DNA from 3 places in the Pseudomonas sp. PSKL.D1 genome. Region 1 is predicted to be linked to each of the others. Evidence: riboswitches for the same ligand, from Rfam matches in the RefSeq annotation. Region 1 holds a riboswitch; each other region holds the start of a gene.
The links. A riboswitch is a leader RNA that binds a small molecule or an ion and turns the genes downstream of it on or off. The one in region 1 is predicted to bind cobalamin.
Positions count from the first base shown of each region.

Region 1 (4,579 bases):
GTTGATGTCACAGATCACCAGCGCCCCGGCGTTGATGAAGGGGTTGCGCGGGCGGCCTTTTTCCACCTCCAGTTGCACCAGCGAGTTGAAGGCCTGGCCGGACGGCTCGTAACCCAGCCGCGACCAGATACCCTCGCCGCTGTGGCTGATGGCCTGCACCAGGCTGAATACCTTGGAGATGCTCTGGATCGAGAACGGCGTGGTGGCATCGCCGGCACAGTGCAACTGGCCGTCCAGGCTTTGCACGGCAATGCCCAGTTGTTGCGGCTCTATCTCGGCGAGGGCGGGAATGTACTGGGCAACCTGGCCCTGGCTGAGCAAAGGGCGGACCTGGTCGAGGATTTCTTGTAGGAGTGCGTGCATCGGGGGCGCCATCGTGTACCGGAGGTTTCAGCAGACGACGCGTGCGGGCGGCGGAGCACAATCCCAGTATTCAAAGGTTCCTTTTGTCGTCCTCGACCGCTAGCCTTCAGGTTTGAATCTGACCACAGAGTTTCAGCGGCCATGCCAGCGGGTTTTCCATCCTTGCCATCCCTCAACGCCCTGCGCATCTTCGAGGTCGTAGCGCGCCATCTGAACTTCCGTTTGGCGGCAGAGGAGCTGGGTGTCACACAGGCCGCCGTCGCACAGCAGATACGCGGCCTGGAGGCCAGCCTGAGCCTCAAACTGTTCAAGCGCCTGCCACGTGGCCTGGCCCTGACGGATGCCGGCCATGCGTACAGCACCAGTGTGCGCAGTGCCTTTGTGATGCTTGATGAAGCCACGCGTCTGCTCAAACCGGCGCCTTCCCACCTGACGGTCAGCGTCACGCCCACCTTTGCCTCGAAGTGGCTGATCCCCAAGTTGGGTGCTTTCGCCGATGCGCACCCTGACATCGACCTGCGGGTGCTGGCCACCGACCGGCTTTCGCATTTTCACAACGATGGCGTCGACATCGCCGTGCGCTACGGCCAGCCGCCGTTCGGGCCGGGCCTGAATGCCGAGTTGTTGATGGAGCAGCGCATCGTCGCGGTGGCCAGCCCGGGCTTGCTCGCAGAGAAGGGCTTACCGCATGATTTTGCGGCACTGCAGGGCTTTTTGATGCTCCATGATGCGCACAACTTCTGGCCCGAATATGCTGCTGCGGTGTTTCCCGGGCATCCACAGGGCAGCGCCAAGAACATCCGTTTCAACCAGACTTCGTTGGCCATTGAAGCCGCCATCAATGGCCAAGGCATCGCCCTGGCAAACCTTGAGTTCGTGAAAGCGGATGTGGCCGCCGGGCGGCTGGTTCAGGTGTTTGCCCAACAACTTCGGTTGGACAAGGCGTTCTATCTGGTATGGCCGCGCAAGGCGCGGCCGCCGCAAGCCTTGGCGACCGTCAGGAACTGGCTGATGGCGATGGCAGGTTGATCAAACGCTGCGCGTTACGCCACCATCGACCTTGATGTTCTGGCCCGTGATGTAACCCGCTCCGTCACTGGCAAGGAACGCAACGGTGGCGGCAATTTCTTCACTCGTGCCGTAGCGCTTGAGCGGCACGCTGTCGCGACGTTGATCGGTGCTCGGCAAGCTGTCGATCCAGCCGGGCAGGATGTTGTTCATGCGGATGTTGTCGCCGGCGTAGTTGTCCGCAAAGATCTTGGTGAAAGCGGCAAGGCCAGAGCGGAACACAGCCGAGGTGGGGAACAGTTCACTGGGCTCGAACGCCCAGGCGGTGGAAATGTTGATGATCACGCCGCCTTTTTGCTGCTGCATGATCGGGGCAACCAGGCGGGTGGGGCGAATGACGTTGAGCAGGTAGGTTTCCATGCCCTTGTGCCAGTCTTCGTCGCTGATTTCCAGGATTGGCGCGCGCGGCCCGTGGCCTGCGCTGTTCACCAGCACATCGATGCGGCCCCACTTTTCGTGCACGGCTTCCACGAGCCTCTGCAGGTCTGGCGTGCTCAGGTTGCTGCCAGTAATGCCGATACCCCCCAGTTCCTTGGCCAGTGCCTCGCCCTTGCCCGAGGAGGACAGGATGCCAACCTTGAAACCATCGGCAGCCAGGCGTTTGGCAGCTGCTGCACCCATACCGCTGCCACCGGCGATAATGATGGCGACTTTTTCTTTTGACATGCGGCCTCCTGAGACACATTTAATGATGAAGTGTGAGTCGTCAGGCTAGCACCTGCCGGCCAAGGCAGAGAGCCACACTACTTGTCACTTGGCGATAGAAAAACTACTGCTTTAACGATTGCCGGTTGACCTTATGGCAATTTGATGGTCATCTGCGCGCCTGTTTCAGGTGCCCCCTGCCGCCGAGCTTGGGGTGAAACGGGAAGCCGGTTCGTCATCGCGTGATGATCAGTCCGGCGCTGCCCCCGCAACGGTATGCGAGCGAAGCATTCGAAAGGCCACTGTGCTCTGGCATGGGAAGGTGAATGCTTCATGACCCTCGTGAGCCCGGAGACCGGCCTGAAGCATCGATAGGCAACCCGCGGTGGGCGGGCGCAGGCCGGTTTGCGTGGGCGCGTGCGCCTGCGTTTCCCTGTGCGTTTTTCCCTCCGGGCTTCTTCCATTCCTGCTTCAAGTGGAACGACATGTCCCGTAATTCGCTGTTCAGTTCACTGCCTGGCCCATTGCTGCGTGCAAGCCTGGTGCCCTGCGTGTTCTTCACCCTGCCGGCGTTGGCCGCCGAGGCCGACAAGGCCCTCGCGCTGCCCGCAACAGACATCACCGGTATCGCCGGGCAAGATATGCCGCCCGACCTGCATACCCCCAATGCCAGCGGTTCGCGGCTGAACCTGACGCCGCTGGAAACCCCGGCAAGCGTTACCAGCATCAGCGCCGAGCAAATCGACACACGCAACAATGCCACCGTGCAGCAAGCGGTTACCCGCTCCCCGGGCATCACCTTCATCGGCGACCCGGGCAACGGTGGCACGGCGCTTTCGGCGCGCGGCTTTACCGGCCACGGTTCGACCATGCAGTTGTACGACGGCACGCGGCTGTACGTGGGCGCTGGTACGGTTACCTTTCCGGTGGACACTTGGTCGGTCGAGCGCATCGATGTGCTGCGTGGCCCGGCATCTGTGCTGTACGGGGAGGGCGCAACCGGGGCGGTTATCAATGTGGTCCCGAAAAAACCGTTCGAGGGGGAAATCCGCAACCACGTGCGCCTGGGGTATGGTTCCGATGACCGCCGGCAGATGGCACTGGACAGCGGTGGCTCGCTCAGCGACACCTTGAGCTACCGCCTGAACCTGAACAAGCTGGCCAGCCACGGCTGGGTCGACCGTGGCGACTCGCAAAGCCTCGCCATCAGCGGCTCCCTGCGCTGGCAGCCGAACGACGACCTGAGTGTCACCCTCAGCCACGACTACGGGGACCAGGACCCGCAGCAGTACTTCGGCACGCCGCTGGTGAACGGGCATTTTCGTGAGTCGCTGCGTGACCACAACTACAACGTCGATAACGCCGAGGTGCATTACAACGACCAGTCCACGCGCCTGGTCACAGACTGGGTGATCAACGACACCCTCACCGCCAGCAACCAGCTGTACTTCCTCAAGGCCCAGCGCCGTTGGCGCAATGCCGAAACCTACACCTGGCTGCCGGGCGACCAGGTGCAGCGCAGCAACTTCATCAGCATCAAGCAGACCCAGGACCAGATTGGCGACCGCCAGTCCTTCACCCTGCAGCATTCGCTGTTCGGCCTGGCCAGCCAGACGGTGGTTGGCGCCGACTACAACTCGATCCGCTTCGTACGCAAGCACGACTTCGGCAATACCCTGACCGATACGGTGCCATTGGCGGGCTCGGGCGGTGGCGAGTACATCAGCAACGACCCATACCGCTCACGCGAGGCCAACCAGGCCCGGCAATTCTCGCTGTTTGCCGAAAACCGCACCCAACTCACCGAGCGTTTGTCGTTGATCACGGGGGTACGCCGTGACCAGGTGCACTTGAACCGCGATGATCTGCTGGCCGATACCCGTACCGACCGCAGCCTTTCGGGCGATAACTGGCGCGCCGGCCTGGTGTTCGCCTTGACGCCAGACTTGTCGGTGTACGGCCAGTACGCCACCAGCACCGAAGGGATCAGCAACCTGTTGACCCTCAACGCCGCCCAGCAGCAATGGGACCTCAGTACCGCCAAACAAACCGAGGTGGGTATCAAGCAGGTGCTACCGGATGGGCGAGGGGAGTGGACCCTGGCGGCATATCACATCGTCAAGAAAAAGCTGCTCAGCACCGACCCGCTCAACCCGACGTTGCAGCAGCAGGTTGGCCAGCAGTCTTCGGACGGCATCGAGGCAACCCTGGAGCTGAACCTGCCGTACGACGTGCAGCTGTCGGCCAATGCCGCCTGGGTGAGGGCGCGTTACGACGAGTTTGCCAGCGGTGGCGACGATTATGCCGGTAACCGGCCAACCGACGTGCCGCGTCGGTCGGCCAACCTGTGGTTGAGCAAGGACTTTGGCCAGCGCTTCAGTGCCGGTGCTGGCGCCCGCTATGTCGACAGCCGTTATGCCGATAACGCCAATACCGTCGAGGTGCCGAGTTACACGGTGGTGGATGCCAATATTGACTGGCGTGTGCAACCGGACCTGACGTT
Region 1 covers NZ_CP118607.1:3,355,147-3,359,725, reverse strand. Annotated here, with positions in the region: gene glsB (glutaminase B) at 1-363, opposite strand, end outside; gene PVV54_RS14925 (LysR substrate-binding domain-containing protein) at 505-1,392, shown strand; gene PVV54_RS14920 (SDR family oxidoreductase) at 1,393-2,097, opposite strand; cobalamin riboswitch at 2,248-2,454, shown strand; gene PVV54_RS14915 (TonB-dependent receptor) at 2,562-4,579, shown strand, end outside.

Region 2 (4,579 bases), 130 kb from region 1:
GCAGGGCGCGACAACATGCGGAACTTCCTGTTTCAGGGGGCGCGAAAACGCAGGATGCGTGCGCCGTCGAAGGGGTCGGTGAGGTAGTGGGCGTGCACGCCGAAGGTGCTCAGCAGGCGGTCGGGGGTGAGCACGTCCAGCGGTGTGCCGAGGGCGACCAGGCGGCCTTTGTCGAGCACTGCAACCCGGTCGCAGGTCAGCGCCTGGTTCAGGTCGTGCAAGGCCACCAGGGTGGTTACCGGCAATGCCTGTACTTGTTGCAGCAGGCTCAGCTGGTGCTGGATGTCGAGGTGGTTGGTGGGCTCATCCAGCAGCAGCACTTGCGGGCGCTGGGCCAATGCGCGGGCAATGTGCACGCGCTGGCGCTCGCCGCCCGACAGCGACCCCCAGAGGCGTGTGCGCAGGTGCGCGGCGTCCAGGTCGGTCAGGGCCTGCTCAACGATGTCATGGTCCTGTGTGCCAAAGGGGGCCAAAGCGGACAACCAGGGTGTACGGCCCAGAGCCACGGCATCGAACACGCTAATGGCGTCGAGGGTGTCGGCCTGTTGTTCAACCAGTGCCAGGGCCTGGGCAATGCGGCGACGCGGCAGGCGCGCCAAGGGTTCGCCAAGCAGCTGCACGCTGCCGCTGTTCGGTGTGCGCAGCCCGGCCAGCAGTTTGAGCAGCGATGATTTGCCAGAGCCGTTAGGGCCAACGATGCCGAGGGTTTCACCGGCAATCACGCTCAGGTCGATGCCGCTCAGTACTGGGCAACCTGACAGCTTCAATCCGAGGCCCTGGCAGGCAAGCGGGGCAACGCTCATGGTTTGCAGGGCTGTCATGCGCGCCCCCGTCTGCTGACCAGGATCAGCGCGAACACCGGCGCGCCGATCAGCGCGGTAACCACGCCGACCGGAATCACCTGGCCGGTGATCAAGGTGCGTGAAAGGATGTCGGCCGCGATCAGAAACAGTGCACCGCCCAGCGCACTGGCCGGCAGCAGGCGGCTGTGGCCGGGGCCAAGTATCAACCGCAAGGCATGCGGAATGACCAGCCCTACAAAGCCGATGGCGCCCACGATGGACACCATCACGGCAGTCACCAGTGCCGCGCAACTGATCAGCAGCAACTGGGTGCGGCGTACCGGAATACCGAGCGAGGCGGCTGAGTCCGTGCCAAACGTGAAGGCATCAAGTGCGCGGCGGTGCCACAGGCACACCAGCAGGCCAACCACCGCAACCGGCAGTGCCAGCCACACCGATGGCCAGCGCACGCCGCTGAGGTTGCCCAACAGCCAGAACAGGATGCCGCGCGCCTGCTCGGCAGTGGCCGACTTGGTGATCAGGAAGGCCGTGAGGGCGTTGAACAACTGGGAGCCGGCAATACCGGCCAGGATGACTTGGGCATTGTTGCTGCTGGGGCCGGCCGCGCGGGCCAGCACCAGCACCAGCGCGAAGGCCGCCGCAGCGCCAATGAAGGCGCCGGCGGACATGCTCAGCGCCATGCCGCCGAAGCCCAGCAGCCCGACCAGCACGGCGCCGGTCGAGGCACCGGCCGACAGGCCCAGCAGGTACGGCTCGGCCAGGGGGTTACGCAGCAGCGCCTGCAGGATCACGCCGCAGGTGGCCAGCCCGGCGCCGCAGGCGGCGGCCACCAGGGTGCGGGTCAGGCGGTAGTTCCAGACGATGCCGCTGTCGATGGGGTCGACCGGGTAGCCGGCCTGCCACAGGTGGTTGGCCAGTACCTGGAACACGACGCTCGGCGACAGATTGGTTTCGCCAATGGCGGTGCCGGCCAGCAAGGCCAGCAGCAGGGCGAGCAACGCCAGGGCGCTGTAGGGTAGCAAGCGACTCATCACGGTGTGGCTTTACCGCTGGCGAACGCCGCCGACAGCGTCTGCAGGCCGCGGAACAGGCGAATGCCGGCCTGCATGGCGTCGGCATCGAGGATGATGATGCGGTTGTTTTTCACTGCGTCCATGTTCTTGGTTACCGGGTCGGTGTGCAGGAATTCGAGTTTCTTCTGGTAGTCGTCGGCCGGGAAGCGGCGGCGGTCCATGCGCGCGATGATCAGCCAGGTCGGGTTGGCCTTGGCCAGGGTTTCCCAGCCCACGGTTGGCCACTCTTCGGTGGACTCGACCACGTTGCGCACGCCCAGGGTACGCAGCATGAAGTCGGCCACACCCTGGCGACCGGCCACGTACGGGTCGATGTCGAGGTCGGCGCTGGAGAACCAGAACAGCGCCGATGTGTTGCTCAGGTCCTTGCCGGCCAGTTGCTGTTTAGCGCTGTCCAGGCGTGCCTTGAGGTCAGCGTTCAGCGCCGCACCGCGGTCTTGTACGTCGAAGATTTCCGCCAGCTGGCTGACGCTCTTGTAGATGCTGTCGACCTGGAAGGCTTGCAGGCGGGTGCCATCGGCGCCAACCAGGTTGTCTTTCCCTTCGCAGTCCGAGGGCAGCAGGTAGGTAGGGATGTTCAGTTCGCTGAACTGCTCGCGGGTGCCGACCACGCCCTGGGCGCCGACCATCCACTCGAACTGCACCGCCACCAGTTGTGGGCGCTTGCCGACTACGGCTTCGAAGCTTGGGTCGTTGTCGGCCAGGCGCTGCACCTTGTCATTGGTGGCCTTAAACTCGGGCAGCACGTTGTTGAACCACAGCGAAGTGCCGGCCAGCTTGTCGCCCAGGCCCAGCGCGTAAAGCATCTCGGTGCCGGCTTGGCCGATGGTCACGGCGCGCTCGGGTGCCTGGGCGAACGTTTGCGGTTTGCCACAGTTGTCGACGGTGAGCGGGTAGTGGGTGGCGGCCTGGGCCAGGCCGGTAAGGCTCAGGCCTGCGAGCAGGGTGGCGAGACGGGGCAGCATGCTGGGGCGATCTCCTATCGAACGGTTCTGGTGAGGAACGCACGGACAGGCATCGCCAGCCTCTGCAAGGGCAGGGCAGCACAGATAGCCAATCCCGGACACCCCGCCGGTTGGTGAATGTTGGCCGGCAGGTCTCCTGACTGGTGCGTCGTCGCCCGGCTCCGGCCTTCCCGAACCCGGGGGCTCAGTGGCATTGATGGAGCAGGCTCGGCACCTACAGTTGCGGGGGCAGTTCCGTTTGGCGCGCGTGAGCGTGCCTGGGATTCCCTATTAATTCCGTGGTGGAAACCGGCGGGCCGCATGGTAGACCATCGGGCCGCCGGGTGAAACGCTTTGTTCAGAAGTATTTGAGCCAGGTTATGTCACGGCGGCGCGCCTTGAGGCGGGCGAATGCGCGCACCGGCAGGTACAGCGCTGCGGCCAGCAACACGGCACTGAGCCACACCGCGCCGATGCCGTCGAAGCCAAAGTAGGCGCCGTGATTGAGGCCGAACAGGGCAACGCTGGCCAGGTACAGCACCTTGAGCACGTACAGGTGCAGCAGGTAGAAGAACATTGGCGCGGCGCCGAACACGGCCAGTACCCCGATCCAGCGCGCTTGCCCGGCGCGTTCGAAACCGCGCAGCAACAGCAGGCCGAAGCCCAGCGTCAGTGCCAGGAACAGCAGCGAAGGCGGGTACTTGGTGATGTTGAAGAAGCTCATCAGTGTTTGGGTTGCGGTGGGGTAGCCGCTCCACGGCGCTTCGCCATAGCCGTTCTGCATGCGCAGCGCAACGAAGATGACCAGCGTGATGGCGCCCAACAGCAGCAGGCGGTGCTGGCGTTCGGCGGCATCGCTGCCGCGGGCGAACCATGGGCCCAGGCAATAACCCAGGGCGATTACGCCAATCCACGGCAATACCGGATAGGACGTACGCAGGCGCAGGTTTTCGGACACTTCCAGCCAGCCACGGTCATGCAGGATTGCCCACGGCACGTGCATCGCCGACTCCGGGCCGAAGTGCAGGCCATCCAGCAGGTTGTGGCCGGCGACGATGGCCAGGCCCAACGCCAGCAGGGCAGGGCGTGGCAGCCACACCAGCACGGACAGCGCGATCATGCTGACGCCAATGGCCCAGATGACTTGCATGTAGATCACGCTGGGTGGGAACTGGAAGGTCCAGGCGAAGTTGACCAGGGTGAACTCCAGCACCACCAGGAACAGGCCGCGTTTGAACAGGAATGCCGACACATCACTGCGGCCCTGGTATTTCTCGCCGTACAGCCAGGCCGACAGGCCGGTCAGCAGCACGAACACCGGGGCACACAGGTGGGCCAGGGTGCGGCTGGCGAACAGCGACGGGTCGGTGGCGTCGATGGCCATCGGGTCGCCGACCTGGCGGTGCAGGAAAAAGGTTTCGCGCACGTGGTCGAGCAGCATGAAGAGGATTACCAGGCCGCGCAGGGCGTCGATGCTCTGCAGGCGCTGGGTGAGCTGGGTGGGGTTGGCGCAGGCGCTTGTCATGGAGGGTCGCAGGCAAGAATGGATATCAAGTGGAACGTTATCTTATAACCTATTGAGTTGGAGGTGGTAGGGATTTTTGTGGTGGGCAGGTTTGGCCTTATCGCGGATAAATCCGCTCCTACAGGGGGCGCGCCGCCATTTCGGCATGCGCAGTACCTGTAGGAGCGGCTTTAGCCGCGATCACCGGCGGAGCCGGTGCCATCCTCCACATAGAATGATCAATCAGTGCGCACC
Region 2 covers NZ_CP118607.1:3,482,269-3,486,847, reverse strand. Annotated here, with positions in the region: gene PVV54_RS15500 (pseudoazurin) at 1-17, opposite strand, end outside; gene PVV54_RS15495 (ABC transporter ATP-binding protein) at 33-821, opposite strand; gene PVV54_RS15490 (FecCD family ABC transporter permease) at 818-1,834, opposite strand; gene PVV54_RS15485 (ABC transporter substrate-binding protein) at 1,834-2,841, opposite strand; cobalamin riboswitch at 2,951-3,149, opposite strand; gene PVV54_RS15480 (DUF1624 domain-containing protein) at 3,179-4,345, opposite strand; gene PVV54_RS15475 (ABC transporter ATP-binding protein) at 4,568-4,579, opposite strand, start outside.
Region 2: another riboswitch for cobalamin. It lies ahead of PVV54_RS15485 (ABC transporter substrate-binding protein); the one in region 1 lies ahead of PVV54_RS14915 (TonB-dependent receptor).

Region 3 (4,579 bases), 630 kb from region 1:
GCCAACTGCTCCAGATGGCGCAAGGGGCCGTAGGTTTCGGCGCGGGTCAGCGGCGGCATCAGGTGGTCGATGATCACGGCCTGAGTGCGACGCTTGGCCTGGGCTCCCTCGCCCGGATCATTGACGATGAACGGGTAGATGTTCGGCAACGGGCCCAGCAAGGCGTCCGGCCAGCATTCATTCGACAGGCCCACCCCTTTGCCGGGCAGCCATTCGAGGTTGCCGTGTTTGCCCACATGGATCACCGCATCGGCGGCAAAGGCGTGACGCAGCCAGAAATGGAAGGCCAGGTAGCCGTGGGGCGGTACCAGGTCGGGGTCGTGGTACACCGCGCTGGGGTCGACCTGATAGCCGCGTGCCGGCTGGATGCCGACGAAGGTCAGGCCATAGCGCAGCCCCGCTACCATCAGCCGGCCGTTGCGGTGCATCGGGTCTTGCTCGGGTGGCCCCCAACGCTCCAGCACCGCCTGGCGATTGGCCGCCGGCAACTGGTTAAAGGCCGCCTGGTAATCGGCGAGGCTCAGGCTCTGGGCGCAGGGGCGCTGGTCGAGGTGATCGAGGTCGTTGGTCACACCGCCCAGCAGCTGGTGGATAAGCGCGGTGCCGGTGGCGGGCAGGTCGCCCAACGGATAGCCATCGTCCCGCAATGCCATGAGGATGTTGAGCGCAGCGGCCGGGGTGTCCAGCCCTACCCCGTTGCCGATGCGGCCATCACGCGTCGGGTAGTTGGCCAGTACCAGCGCCACGCGTTTTTGCTCGTTGGGCAAGCGGGCGAGCTCCACCCAGCGCCGGGCCAGTTCGGCGACAAAGTCCATGCGCTCGGAGTGGGCGCGGTAGCAGACCACATCGGACTGGCTGCGCTCGCTGCGCCACGCCATGTCCTTGAAGCTCACCGGCCGGGTGATGATGCGGCCGTCGAGTTCCGGCAGGGCAATGTGCATGGCCAGGTCCCGCGCGCCCAGGCCCTGCTCGCTGGCTTCCCAGCCGGGCTGGTTGTCCTGCGCGCAGATGGCCTGCAGCACCGCAATGTCCCGCCGGAACGGGCGCAAGTTGGGGCGCTCCGGGCTCGACAGGGCAAAGCCGGTGGTGTTGATCAGCACCTCGGCACCTACCTCGTCCAGCCAGTGTTCGACTTGCTCCAGGCAGGCGCTTTCCTTCAGGCTGGCCACGGCAATGGGCAGCGGGTTCAGCCCGGCCGCCTGCAAACGCTCGCAGAACACGTCAATAAAGGCGGTGTTGGCTGCCTGCAGGTGCGAACGGTAAAACAGCAGCGGCGCCACCGGCTGTTGCGGGTGCCACTGCCCGTACCAATCTTCCAGCACTGCGCTGGGTTTGGCCGGGTGATACACGGTGGTGCGTGGCAGCGGTTGCGGCTCGTCCCAGGTGTAGTCACGGCCAAGCCACTGGCTGGCCAGGCAATGGAACAGGCTGACAGCGTTAGCCTTGCCGCCCTGGCGCAAGTAATGCCAAAGGCGTTCGGCCGCCTCGCCCCGTACGTTACCCAGGCCGGTCAGCTCGGGATCGGGGCGGTCGTCACCGGGCACCAGGATCAGTTGCACGCCCCGGGCAGCCAATTCCACCAGTTGCTCAACGCCATAGCGCCAGTAACCGACGCCGCCGTGCAACGACACCAGAATGACCTTGGCGTGGCGCAGCACCTGGTCGACATACAGGTCGACCGAGGCATGGTTCTGCACCTGCATAGGGTTGGCCAGGCGCAGGCTGGGGTAATCGTCCGGCAGTTGCTCGGCCGTTTCGGCGAGCAACGCCAGGTGCGAATCGCCGCTGCAGAGAATCACCAGCTCGGCGGGTGTCTGGCCAAGGTCGGCAATGCTGTCGTCCGGCACAAAGCCGCCGGGCTGGGTCCGCAGCAGGTGCATGGGTCAGGCGCCCAGGGCTTGGCGCAGGCGCGCTTCCAGTTGGGCGGCGTCCAGGTCCTGGCCGATCAGCACCAGGCGGGTGATACGCGGCTCGTCAGGGCGCCAGGCGCGGTCGAAGTGCTTGTCGAAACGCGTGCCCACACCCTGTACCAGCAGGCGCATCGGCTTGCCGGGGATGGCTGCGAAGCCTTTTGCACGCAGGATGCCGAACTCCACAACCAGCTGAGTCAGGGCGTCGAGCAGCAGGCTTTCATCGGCCTCGGGCAGGTCGATGGAGATGGAATCGAAGGCGTCGTGGTCATGGTCGTCATGGTCATCGCCATCGTGGTGCGAGTCGTGGTGCGTGCGGCGGCCGTCAATGTGGGCTTCCGATTCCGCGCCCAGGCCCAGCAGCACCTCCAGGGGCAGCTTGCCGCTGCTGGCCTCGATCACTTTAACCGCCGGGGGCAGTTCTTCTGCCACTTCGGCGCGCACCTTGGCCAGGCCTTCGGCGTCGATCAGGTCGGCCTTGTTCAACACCACCAGGTCGGCGCTGGCCAGTTGGTCGGCGAACAGTTCGTGCAGTGGCGACTCGTGGTCCAGGTTGGGGTCGAGTTTACGCTGGGCATCGACCTGGTCCGGGTAGGCGGCGAAGGTGCCGGCAGCCACGGCCGGGCTGTCGACCACGGTGATCACCGCGTCGACGGTGCAGGCATTGCGGATTTCGGGCCACTGGAAGGCTTGTACCAGGGGCTTGGGCAGGGCCAGGCCGCTGGTTTCGATCAGAATGTGGTCCAAATCGCCACGGCGGGCGACGAGTTCGCGCATCACCGGGAAGAATTCTTCCTGCACGGTGCAGCACAGGCAGCCATTGGCCAGCTCGTACACGCGGCCGCTGGCTTCTTCTTCGGTGCAGCCGATGCTGCACTGTTTGAGGATTTCGCCGTCGATGCCGAGTTCGCCGAACTCGTTGACGATGACCGCGATGCGGCGGCCCTGGGCGTTGTCGAGCATATGGCGCAGCAAGGTGGTTTTGCCCGAACCGAGGAAGCCGGTAACGATGGTGACGGGGAGTTTGGCCAGTGTTTTCATGCGCGGTGCCCTTGGCAGGTTGGCGCGGGCATGCGGCACGACAGCCGCGGGCCAGCCTGGCCGGGCGTGTTCGCCACCGGATCACCCCGCCCGGTTGAAAGTCGAAATCGTCACGAGGCAGGTCTCCTGGCTTGCACCAATCCGGCATTTGCGGTGCCGGAGGGATGACGCCTTCCCGCGCGGGGCGCAGTGGCTCTGTCGATCCATTGGGGTGCTTACAGTTGCGGGGGCAGCCGCGGCATTGACCGCGTTCCCGTCTTAGCTTCGGCTGGGCCGAAGAACCTCGAACTGGCAAGGCTACGCGGGGGGTGGCGGGTGGTCAACTGTTGGCGTGCTGGAGTGCGGGCCCTGTTCGCCCACTGCGCCCTGCGATACACCGCTTTGTGCCGTTACATGCGCGTTTGTTTTTGCTTTTGCTTTTGCTTCTAAGTGCGCGGTAGTTCAGGCGACGCGGACGGCGACTTCAGGAGGCCGAACGCAGGCGTCTGGAGGGCCAGGGTGCGCAGCACCCCTTCGGCGTTAGCCGAAGGCGCGAGATGTAGGTTTGCGTAGCAAACCGTAGGCCGCGCGGGCCCGGAGGGCGCCGGAGTGAGGGGACCCCGGAGCGCAGCGCAGGGGCCGGATGACGGGAGCCAGCGTTTTTTGGTTACTTTTTGTCGCGTTTGACAAAAAGTGACCCGCCGTAAGGGCGGAAAGGTGACTTGGCGTCGCCATCGCCAATGAATGCTAACGGTGCTGTCAAAACAATTGTATTGGCTTCTGGCTTCTGGCTTAGAGATTAAGGCACGTGGGCATTGATACCGCGTCAATCCTCAGCTGCAGCACCGGCGCACACTCACCTTTCCGCCCTTACGGCGGGTTACTTTTTGACTGGGCAAAAAGTAACCAAAAACCCCGGCTCCCATCATCCGGCCCCTGCGCTGCGCTCCGGGGTCCCCTCACTCCGGCGCCTTCCAGGCCCGCGCGGCCTACGACTTGCTACGCAAGCCTACATCTCGCGCCTTCGGCTAACGCCGAAGGGGTGCTACGCACCCTGGCCCTCCAGACGCCTGCGTTCGGCCTCCTGAAGTCGCAATCTCCGTCGCCTGAACTACCGCGCGCTTAAAAGCAAAAGCAAAAGCAAAGGCAAAGGCAAGAAGCAAGAAGCAAGAAGCAAGAAGCAAGAAGCAAGAAGCAAGAGGATCACGAGTGTATAAACCACCTCAACTGAATGGGCATGAATATGCTGCCGTAACCCAAACCCGATTTTGCTTTTGCTTCTAAGCGCGCGGTAGTTCAGGCGACGCGGACGGCGACTTCAGGAGGCCGAACGCAGGCGTCTGGAGGGCCAGGGTGCGCAGCACCCCTTCGGCGTTAGCCGAAGGCGCGAGATGTAGGTTTGCGTAGCAAACCGTAGGCCGCGCGGGCCCGGAGGGCGCCGGAGTGAGGGGACCCCGGAGCGCAGCGCAGGGGCCGGATGACGGGAGCCAGCGTTTTTTGGTTACTTTTTGTCGCGTTTGACAAAAAGTGACCCGCCGTAAGGGCGGAAAGGTGACTTGGCGTCGCCATCGCCAATGAATGCTAACGGTGCTGTCAAAACAATTGTATTGGCTTCTGGCTTCTGGCTTAGAGATTAAGGCACGTGGGCA
Region 3 covers NZ_CP118607.1:2,720,962-2,725,540, reverse strand. Annotated here, with positions in the region: gene cobN (cobaltochelatase subunit CobN) at 1-1,880, opposite strand, end outside; gene cobW (cobalamin biosynthesis protein CobW) at 1,884-2,951, opposite strand; cobalamin riboswitch at 3,051-3,252, opposite strand.
Region 3: another riboswitch for cobalamin. It lies ahead of cobW (cobalamin biosynthesis protein CobW); the one in region 1 lies ahead of PVV54_RS14915 (TonB-dependent receptor).